3 regions of the Pseudomonas sp. JZ114 genome follow, and region 3 is predicted to be linked to each of the others. Evidence: predicted binding sites of a transcription regulator. Region 3 holds the regulator's gene; each other region holds the start of a gene.

Region 1 (3,195 bases), on a different replicon from region 3:
GTCGCTGAGAGTCCCGCGATATCCGGATAAGACGCCCTCCGTCCAAACAGACCGAAGATAAAGGTGCCCCACACGTTTATGTCCTTCGCGGTCCATGTAAAAGCATTCCAAGGCTTTTGGGGCACCTGCTGGTTCCTGATCTTGTTGGGCGCTTGCCTGGAAGTCCGTTTCGCTGAAATCAATAAGCTCCTGCAGCGGCTTTCCCAGCCACTCGTGAACACTAAAGCCGGTGCTAACTGCGAAACGGTCAGAAAGATAGGTCAGCTCACGTCGGGCATTCGTCTCCCAGATCCAGTTTGAAGAAGCCTCGGCAACATCCCGAAAACGAGCCTCGCTATGCTCCAGGGCTTCATGGCTGCTGTCGATCAATGCAGCCGCGCGCAGTGATCGGCGCTTGAGTTTGATTAAAACCAGATACAGGGCAAATGCCGTAAGTACCAGCAGAGGCAGCATTACGCTTAGCAGTACACCGCCAGGACGCTCTGCCTGCCAGCTGAGCAGAAAAGGAACGCCATAGTCCTCACTTATGATAAGGCTGGCGCTATCCTTTTCTGCCGGCCCGGCTTTCAGATTGACAATGCCAGAGGCCGCACCTATCGACGCCAGCCTCTGCTGATCCAGCCGTTCAACAAAGAGCAGGATGGGAAGCTGGTCTCGCCTGGGTAGATACGCCACCTGAATAGGTTGAACCAAAGCTGCCGAAACAATCGCCGGTACGCCATCTACCTGATAAGAACCCTGAACATACGTAAGCGGAGGCTCGCTCCGGAGTCGGTCCAGCATTGCCGGCAAGTCGCCTTCGATCCACTGGAGTGCATCCTTGGGGTCGACCGTATCCTTTAAAAAGGCATAACGGGTATTTTGCGAGCCGTCGACAACCAGGACGGCGTCCAGCCCATACTGCGACAGCAGCGAGCCGGCCAGCTTATCTTCTTCACGCGCCCATTTCGTATCGACCGCAGGATAGAGGTGCATGAAATTCTCCTCCCAGCGGGCATAGTCCATGAGTGTCGCCACCGTGGACTTCTTACGGGTATCGATAGCATTGCGCAAGGCCTGCTCACCACTGGTAATGGCCTTATTATCTAACGACCAGGCAATATAGCTCGTGACGGCGCCTGCCAGGGCGAACAGGCTCAACATCAGGACGGTAAACATCAACACAGAGCGACGGGTCAGCTCAGTGTGGCTTTGTGAACGAAACGGCTCGTCCTTTTTCATGGCTGGCGGGGGCGGAGAAATAGGCATGGTCAGGGAGGCGATTCGATAATCTGCTATCAGGTTGTTTTATATCGGCTTCCGCTCTCGCCGCTGTAGCAAATAATCCGGTTCAGGCGATGTGAGGCACAACCGGGCGGATCAACAGACCATCCGGCAACTTTTGACTCAAGAATTCCGCACTGATGCCGCTTCAATACGTATCACTTTGCATGTCCTCTCCGGCCCCCTTATCAAGGTTATGTCTATGAGCCTTCGCTCCGTGAAAATTGCATACCGAAGCCTGTTTTGCTTTGGCGTTATCGCGGTCATCCTGACCGGGCTGGGGGTGTTCAGCCTGGCACAGATGTCTCATATCCAGGATCAATCTCGGAAAGTGGAACTGAACTCACTGCCCAGTATTGTTGAAAGTGACAATCTGGCCCTGCAAATGGCCCGTATTCGTATAGAGGCGTTGCGCCTGATTGCCTTGCCAGATGCTGAAACGCTTCGAAAGACTCAGCAGAAAATCAAAGACTTGGGACAGCTTGTTGAAGCTGGCTTCAAACGCTATGAGCCTTTAATCAGCACGCCGGAGGAGGGCAAGGCGCTACAGCAGTTGCAGGCTATCTACCGCGACTATATGACTAATACCGATCAGCTCGTAGCGTTAATGGTCAACGGCCGGATCGATGATGCCCGTAAACAGGTCATGGGTGGCATGGCCAGCCTTGGCTTGAGCATGAACGAACAGACCGAGAAATTGCGTACCCTGAACCAGCAGGCAGCCAAAGCCTTTGGCGAAGATGCACAGGCAGTGTATAGCAACTCCGTATCCATTACCCTGACAGTTATCGGCTGCGCCCTGGGCCTTACAATCCTGCTCGCCTGGCGTCTGACCTTGAGTCTGTCCAAGCCTATTCGCGAAGCTGTGCAGGCCGCGGAGGCCATCGCGTCGGGTGACCTAACCCACCGGCTGGAAACAACCGGTACAGATGAGGCCGCTCAGCTGCTCAAGGCTATGGGAAAAATGCAGGGCAATCTGCGCGATACGCTTGAGCAGATCAACCGGTCGGCTGAGCAGCTGGCTGCTGCGACTGAAGAAATGAGCGCAGTCATGAGCGAAAGTACGCAGGGACTGCAACAGCAGAACAGCGAAATTGAGATGGCAGCTACTGCAGTCACCGAGATGAGCCAGGCCGTTGAAGAAGTAGCGGGTAACGCGACGTCGACGTCAGTCGCCTCCAAGGCAGCAGCCGAAACCGCGCGCCAAGGGCAGCGTCAGCTTAACGATACCCTCAGTGCTATTGGTGTCCTGACGGACAACGTTCTGAGCGCTTCTGAGCAGGCACGTCAGCTGGCCGAACAGACACGCAACATCAGCCAGGTGCTGGATGTCATCCGGTCCGTAGCGGAGCAGACCAACCTGCTGGCGCTGAACGCTGCAATCGAGGCGGCCAGAGCAGGGGACGCGGGTCGCGGGTTTGCTGTTGTAGCAGATGAGGTACGCTCACTGGCACACCGGACCAGTGATTCTACCCGCGAAATCGAGGCCATGATTGGTAGCATTCAGCAGGGGACTACTCATACCGTAGACGCCTTGCTGACCAGTGCGGATCAGGCCAGGCAAACCCAGGAGCAGGCTGAGGCGGCAAGTCATGCACTAGGCACAATCAACGATGCGGTTAACGGTATCGATGAGCGTAACCTGGTCATTGCCAGCGCTGCTGAAGAGCAGGCACAGGTGGCCCGAGAGGTGGATCGTAATCTGGTTCGTATTCGTGATCTGTCTATCCAGACGTCCGCGGGTGCAGAACAGACCCATACAGCCAGCCAGGAGCTTTCTCGCCTGGCTGGAGACCTAAGCGGGATGGTTCGCCGGTTCAAAGTCTGATCGACCGGCAGGATGATGCTGATTAACAGACATCGTTCTGCCCTACGTTTCGGCTAGGTAACGCAACGGAATGTAATAAATGCGCCCTTTATGGAAGGGCGTTT
Region 2 (3,195 bases), on a different replicon from region 3:
CACTACCGCAAAGCCCCGACCGTGGTCGCCGGCCCGTGCCGCTTCGATGGCCGCATTGAGCGCCAGTAAATTGGTCTGGTCCGCAATGCCGCGGATCACATCAAGCACCGTGGAAATGGAGTCGCTTTCTCGCTTCAGGTCGCTGATGATGGCTGCGGTCTGATCGGCCTGCGCAGACAGTTCTCGTATGACACTGATCGTGCTTTCCACTTCACGTCGCCCCTGGCTTGTGCTCTGGTTGACCTCTTGTGACATGCTGGCGGCATCGCTGGTGCTCTGAGCCACCTCCCGCACGGTCGCGCTCATCTGGTTGATCGCAGTGACAACAAGCTCAGTACCCTGGCGCTGGCGCTCAATGCTCTTGCTGGTCTGAAGTGTGACCGCTGAAGACTCTTCCGCGGCCGTCGCAACTTGCGTGGTGGCGTTACCAATCTCTTGAATCACCTGACCCAACTCGTCAGCCATACGATTGAGGTTATGGGTAATCTCGCCAAATTCGTCCTTGCCCTTGTAATCGGATCGCGCAGTAAGATCGCGTTGCGAAAGTGCCAGCAGCGCATTGTTCACCGCTTTTACGGCAACGCTGATGTTGCGAATGATCAGGTAGGACAGCACCGAGACGACCAACAGCGCAAGCACTGCGACACCCAGCGTTGTCCACAGAACGGCTGACGCATGATGCTGCGCCTTGGCTGCCAGGGCGCCCACCTGCTGTCCCAACTCTTCCTCTACTTCACCCATCAGATCGATTCGGCTCGTCGAGGTTTTGAACCATCCTTCGGCCGACACACCCAGTGACTGACCGATCGGCGTCTCGAATGCCAGACGCTGCAGACGTGCGACCTCAAGCGCGCTGGGCTGCTGCATCTTTTCATCAAGCTTGCGCACAAGCGCCTCAGACGCGTTACGTCTGAAGGCCTCGGAGTAGGCGGAAAACTCACCCAGGTTACGGCTGAAAGCTGATAGCAAATCAGAATCGAACCGATCCTGGTTGAACACGACACCTAGCATGGCCCGCTCACGACCTGCCCGCTCCTTCATCTCGATGAATTCATTAAGCGAGGATAACGCTCGGGCAAGCGATGGCTCATTCACATTGTGCTCCAGTGAATGAGTGAATCCAATCAGCGTTTGAATGATTTTGGTAAACCGCGAGCCTGATTCACGGTTGGTGATGCCCAACGTATCGATCTGGTCACGGGTGGCTTTCAAACCATCCAATCCAGCCATGGCGTCGCGAATCTCTCTGGCACTTCCAGAAAGCGCGCGCAAGGCCGCCATAGCTTCATCCGTCTGCTGACGCATGCGAGGCAGCATATCCCGCATTGCATTTCCCTTGCTGCCCAGATAAACACCGCTTGCGCCGCGCTCACGCTGCAGCACAGTAATTAACTGACTTACCTTCTGGGCAACCGTGCTTGCTTCCACCGTTCGATTCATCTCCTGCAAGGTCTGGTAGCTATCAACCACCTTTGCCGTCGCGAGCCATAGGAAGCCGAGAAGTGGGCATATGAGAATCAGCAGAAGCTTGAAACCCAACGGGATGTTTCGGAGCACGATGTTCACCTCAGAGTCTGCTTCGATATCAATGGTACGAAGCTCAGTCGATTACCTACCGTCGTGCTTTTATGGCTGCACGTTAAGCAGGATGAGCGCAGCCAAAGGCTGCCCTTGCAAGGCATCACATTTTCTATCGGACCGATAGAAAAAATCTTTAGAAAGGATATGTGTCCAACCCCTATAACTTTCGGCTTCTGTATCGGTAGTTAGCTTGCCCGTCTGGCTCGTGCGCCATGGTCCTGCAAGAGCTTGTATTGATGATCGGGTAAAACGATATGCTCCGCATGGCCGCCGACGAGATAACTGACCTGTTTCCCTGGAGTAAACCGCCGACGATGTCGAAAGCCAGGAAAGTACTGTTGCTGCTCATGATTGTGGGCGCTGCCCTGGGTTATCTCGGGCTTCGTGCCGCTTCAACTCCGCGCGAGGCTCAAGCGGGAAATACTGATGCCGCTCAGCGGCAGCAGCAACTGATTCATGCCCTGGTCTCAAACAAGAAAAGCCCTATCAAGGAAGCCCGCTGGGTTACACCGTCCCTGCTCCAGGTAAGTGTTGTCGATGATCATACCTTGCAGTTCCGGCTGGCCGAATCCGTTTGCCTGAGTGCCAAACAGTACGGTACGCCCGCAAAGCTTGTCAGAGTGGTGGATGCAACAAAAATGAGGCAAGGTGGAGAGCTGGTAGAGCTTGGGCAGGCCGCTTGTCAGTAGATAACCTCGTAAAGGTCGTATAGACGAGAAAGCCAACTCTCAAGCGTGCCCCGATCATCACAATCGGGACACGGCGAATCTGGAATGCTGAGCCGTTTAATGTAGCCATTAATCGGCCTGGTGCCTTCCGGTTGATGTGAGAGATGCCACCTTAATTAGCGGTTGATTAGCCCGTGTTTACGGAGCTTGCGGTACAACGTATTGCGACTGATACCGAGCCGCTCAGCCACATGCCCCCGATGCCAGTGCTCAGCCTGCAAGGCTGCAACCAGGGCATCACGCTCCGCTGTCCCCAAAGGGTTACATGCATTTTCTGCAGGTGTCTCCAGCGGCAGCACGGCTGCCACATCCCTGAGCCCGATCCAGCATCCTTCGCTCAAGGCTACAAGCGTTCTCAACAGGTTTCTCAGCTGACGAATATTGCCGGGCCATGGCTGCGCCAGTAGCGCCTGCCTGGCTGCCGATTCCACTCGAATTTCTTTGCCACGAGCCTCTTCTCGGAGCAGATGATCGATCAGCTCAGCCTTGTCGCTTCGTTCTCGCAAAGGCGTCAGGGTGACTTGCAGGCCAGTCAGGCGGTAATAGAGATCTTCCCGAAACTGACCCGCCGCCACCAGCGCCTTGAGGTCTCGATGGCTGGCACTGATCAGGCGAATATCAAGCGGCTGTGGTACGGTACTTCCCAACGGAACGACATGACGCTCCTCTAGAACACGCAGCAGCCGGGTTTGAAGGGCAAGCGGCATATCGCCAATTTCATCAAGGAACAGGACGCCGCCATTGGCATGCTGGAGCTTGCCTGCCATGCCCTCTTTACGTGCACCGGTAAATGTTCCGCCGCAATAACCAAACAGCTCGCTCTCGATCAGCGCCTCGGGAATGGCCGCACAGTTGAGTGCGATAAATGGCTTGCCTGCACGTGAAC
Region 3 (3,195 bases):
CGTTGGGTGAAGCTCTCGGTATAGCCATTAGCCATCATATCCCGGTAGCCTATCTCTCCGACGGTCCTCGCATCCCTGACGACCTGCATATTGCGCGCAAGCATCAGCTGGTTAGCCGTGCAGTCAATCGTCAGCTGACCGAGGAGCCAGCAGAGGAAACCATGGCGGATATGTTTGCCGAGCTTTATCAAAAGCCGGCCAAGCGCGTCGGTTAAGTTACAGTTTTTTGCAAGTTGGGTAAGGTTTTTGCAACAGAAGGTTTACAGGCGTCGTAGTGTCAGAAAGCAGTACACGCTTCAGGTTTAGTGCCAGCTGGCTCGTTAGCATAACGATCTGGCTACACCATAAGTGCCCTCTACGGGCTGGCTGGTTTTTCATAGGTGTACAGCAATGGGTATGCATCCCGTACAGGTAATTGCAGTGACAGGCGGCAAGGGAGGTGTTGGGAAAACCAACGTTTCGGTAAACCTTTCGCTGGCGTTGGCTGAACTGGGCCGACGTGTCATGTTGCTCGATGCCGACTTGGGCTTGGCAAACGTCGACGTTTTGCTCGGTTTGACTCCGAAGCAGACGCTCGCCGATGTGATCGAAGGCAAATGTGATCTTCGCGACGTGATTTTGCAAGGCCCTGGCGGTATCCGGGTCGTTCCGGCCGCTTCCGGTGCGCAAGCCATGGTGCAGTTGTCGTCTCTTCAACATGCCGGTCTGATCCAGGCATTCAGTGACATCAGCAACGATATCGATGTGCTTGTTGTCGATACGGCTGCCGGCATCGGTGATTCGGTCGTGAGCTTTGTACGGGCTGCCCAGGAGGTACTTCTGGTGGTCTGTGATGAGCCTACTTCGATCACGGACGCTTATGCGCTTATCAAGATGTTCAACCGCGATCATGGAATCACGCGGTTTCGCGTACTGGCGAATATGGCATTGACGCCCCAGGAAGGTCGCAATCTCTTTGCTAAGCTGACCAAGGTAACTGACCGTTTCTTGGATGTGGCTCTGCAGTATGTGGGTGCGGTTCCTTTTGATGAATGTGTACGGAAAGCCGTCCAGAAGCAGCGGTCCGTATACGAAGCATACCCGCGCTCCAAAGCCGCTCTGGCTTTCCGGGCTATTGCCCAGAAGGTGGATGCTTGGCCCTTGCCGGCCAACCCACGCGGTCACTTGGAGTTTTTCGTCGAACGATTGGTGCAACCCACTGTAGGGCCAAATGTATGACAGCGTCCAGCGGTCTCCGTATGTACAGTAAATCTCAGACCCATTCACAGCAGGAGCAACTGATCAATCAGTATGCGCCGCTGGTCAAGCGCATTGCCTATCACCTGTTGGCGCGTCTGCCTGCCAATGTACAGGTGGAAGATCTCATGCAGGCCGGCATGATCGGCCTGCTCGAGGCCTCCAAGAAGTACGATGCCGGCAAAGGTGCAAGCTTTGAAACCTATGCCGGTATCCGTATCCGCGGAGCCATGCTGGACGAGGTTCGCAAAGGTGATTGGGCACCTCGTTCGGTGCATCGTAACAGCCGTATGGTGGCCGATGCGATTCGTGCTGTTGAAGCAAGAACGGGTCGTGACGCTAAAGATCCTGAAGTTGCTGCCGAACTTGGTGTAAGCCTTGAAGAATATTACGGCATTCTCAATGACACATTGGGAAGTCGCCTGTTCAGCTTCGATGACTTGATGGAAGAGGGTGAGCACGGTCTCGAAGAGAGCGGAGCCCATGATTTCGAGCCAGGTCGAGGACTGGAAGATGATCGTTTCAAGCAGGCCCTGGCGGAAGCCATTGCCAATCTTCCAGAGCGTGAGCGTCTCGTCTTGTCGCTGTATTACGACGAGGAGTTGAACCTAAAGGAAATCGGAGAGGTGCTTGGGGTAAGTGAATCCCGAGTCTGTCAACTGCACAGTCAGTGCGCAGCACGTCTGCGGGCTCGTCTGGCTGAATGGCGTTCGCGCTAAGGCAAAACACTAAGCATGTATGGCATGCCTTTGAAAAGGCATGTCTGGGGTAAGGATGGAGGTCGACTTGGACAAAGATATGAAAATTCTCATCGTGGACGATTTTTCCACCATGAGACGCATCATCAAGAATCTGCTGCGAGATCTGGGGTTCACCAATACTACCGAGGCCGACGACGGCTTGACGGCGTTGCCGATGCTGCAAAGCGGCAACTTCGACTTCCTGGTAACGGACTGGAACATGCCGGGTATGACCGGTATCGACCTGCTACGGGAAGTCCGTGCCGATGCACGCCTGAAGAACCTGCCTGTTCTGATGGTAACGGCCGAAGCCAAGCGCGAACAAATTGTCGAGGCAGCTCAAGCGGGTGTGAATGGTTACGTTGTGAAGCCGTTTACTGCCCAGGTGCTCAAAGAAAAGATCGACAAGATCTTTGAGCGGGTCAACGGCTGATAACCATCTCGAGGATGTTATGGACCTTGGCAGTAAATCATTCGAAGACCTGGAATCGACCCTGAAAAAGCATGCCCAAGAGCTGGTTGCCAGCCTTGAAGATGGCAATTTCAGCCAGGCAGTGCAGCTCATCAATGAGCTCAATCAGGTGCGAGATCGTGGTCTGTATCAGGAAATCGGCAAGCTGACGCGTGAGTTGCACAACGCGATCGTCAACTTCCAGATCGATCCCCAGGCGTCCTATGCCAATGAAGTAACAAACATTGCAGACGCCACCGATCGCCTAAGCTACGTTGTGGAAATGACGGAGCGTGCTGCCAACCGTACCATGGACTTGGTCGATGCCAGCACACCGCTTATCGAATCATTTGGTAAGGACGCTCATGACCTCCACGCCGAGTGGGGCCGCTTTATGCGGCGCGAGCTCAGTGCCGAGGAGTTCCGCGAGCTGGCCAAGCGCGTCGGTGCGTTTCTGGGGCGCAGCGATGAGGACGCCCACAAGCTGTCTTCGTTGCTGAACGATATCCTGTTGGCGCAGGACTATCAGGATCTTACCGGTCAAGTCATCAAGCGTGTGACGAACCTTGTTACACAAGTCGAGCGCGATCTCGTCAAGCTGGTCCGTATGGCCGGTCAGGTGGATCGTTATGCAGGAATTAGCCACGACCACGTCAAGGCCATCGAAGAAATTCAAAAAGAAAAGTCTTCGAAGGGTGAAGGTCCGCAGATTCATGCCGATAAAAGAGAAGACGTCGTATCCAGCCAGGATGACGTAGATGACCTTCT

What was found. Region 3 encodes FliA, which starts transcription of late flagellar genes. Its sites were predicted from a motif close to CTAAAGTTTNNNNNNNNNNNGCCGNTAA; they were not measured.
Region 1: a site for FliA is predicted at 1,386-1,413, ahead of JQR90_RS21825 (methyl-accepting chemotaxis protein). Genes of this name have one in related genera too.
Region 2: a site for FliA is predicted at 1,691-1,718, ahead of JQR90_RS23380 (methyl-accepting chemotaxis protein). Genes of this name have one in related genera too.

Annotation. Positions count from the first base shown of each region.
Region 1 covers NZ_CP069257.1:509,139-512,333, reverse strand. The annotation lists gene JQR90_RS21830 (bifunctional diguanylate cyclase/phosphodiesterase) at 1-1,248, opposite strand, end outside; gene JQR90_RS21825 (methyl-accepting chemotaxis protein) at 1,466-3,091, shown strand.
Region 2 covers NZ_CP069257.1:861,450-864,644, forward strand. The annotation lists gene JQR90_RS23380 (methyl-accepting chemotaxis protein) at 1-1,557, opposite strand, end outside; gene JQR90_RS23385 (hypothetical protein) at 1,836-2,270, shown strand; gene JQR90_RS23390 (sigma-54-dependent Fis family transcriptional regulator) at 2,426-3,195, opposite strand, start outside.
Region 3 covers NZ_CP069256.1:1,727,488-1,730,682, forward strand. The annotation lists gene flhF (flagellar biosynthesis protein FlhF) at 1-215, shown strand, start outside; gene fleN (flagellar synthesis regulator FleN) at 391-1,218, shown strand; gene fliA (RNA polymerase sigma factor FliA) at 1,215-1,955, shown strand; gene JQR90_RS08105 (chemotaxis response regulator CheY) at 2,035-2,409, shown strand; gene JQR90_RS08110 (protein phosphatase CheZ) at 2,429-3,195, shown strand, end outside.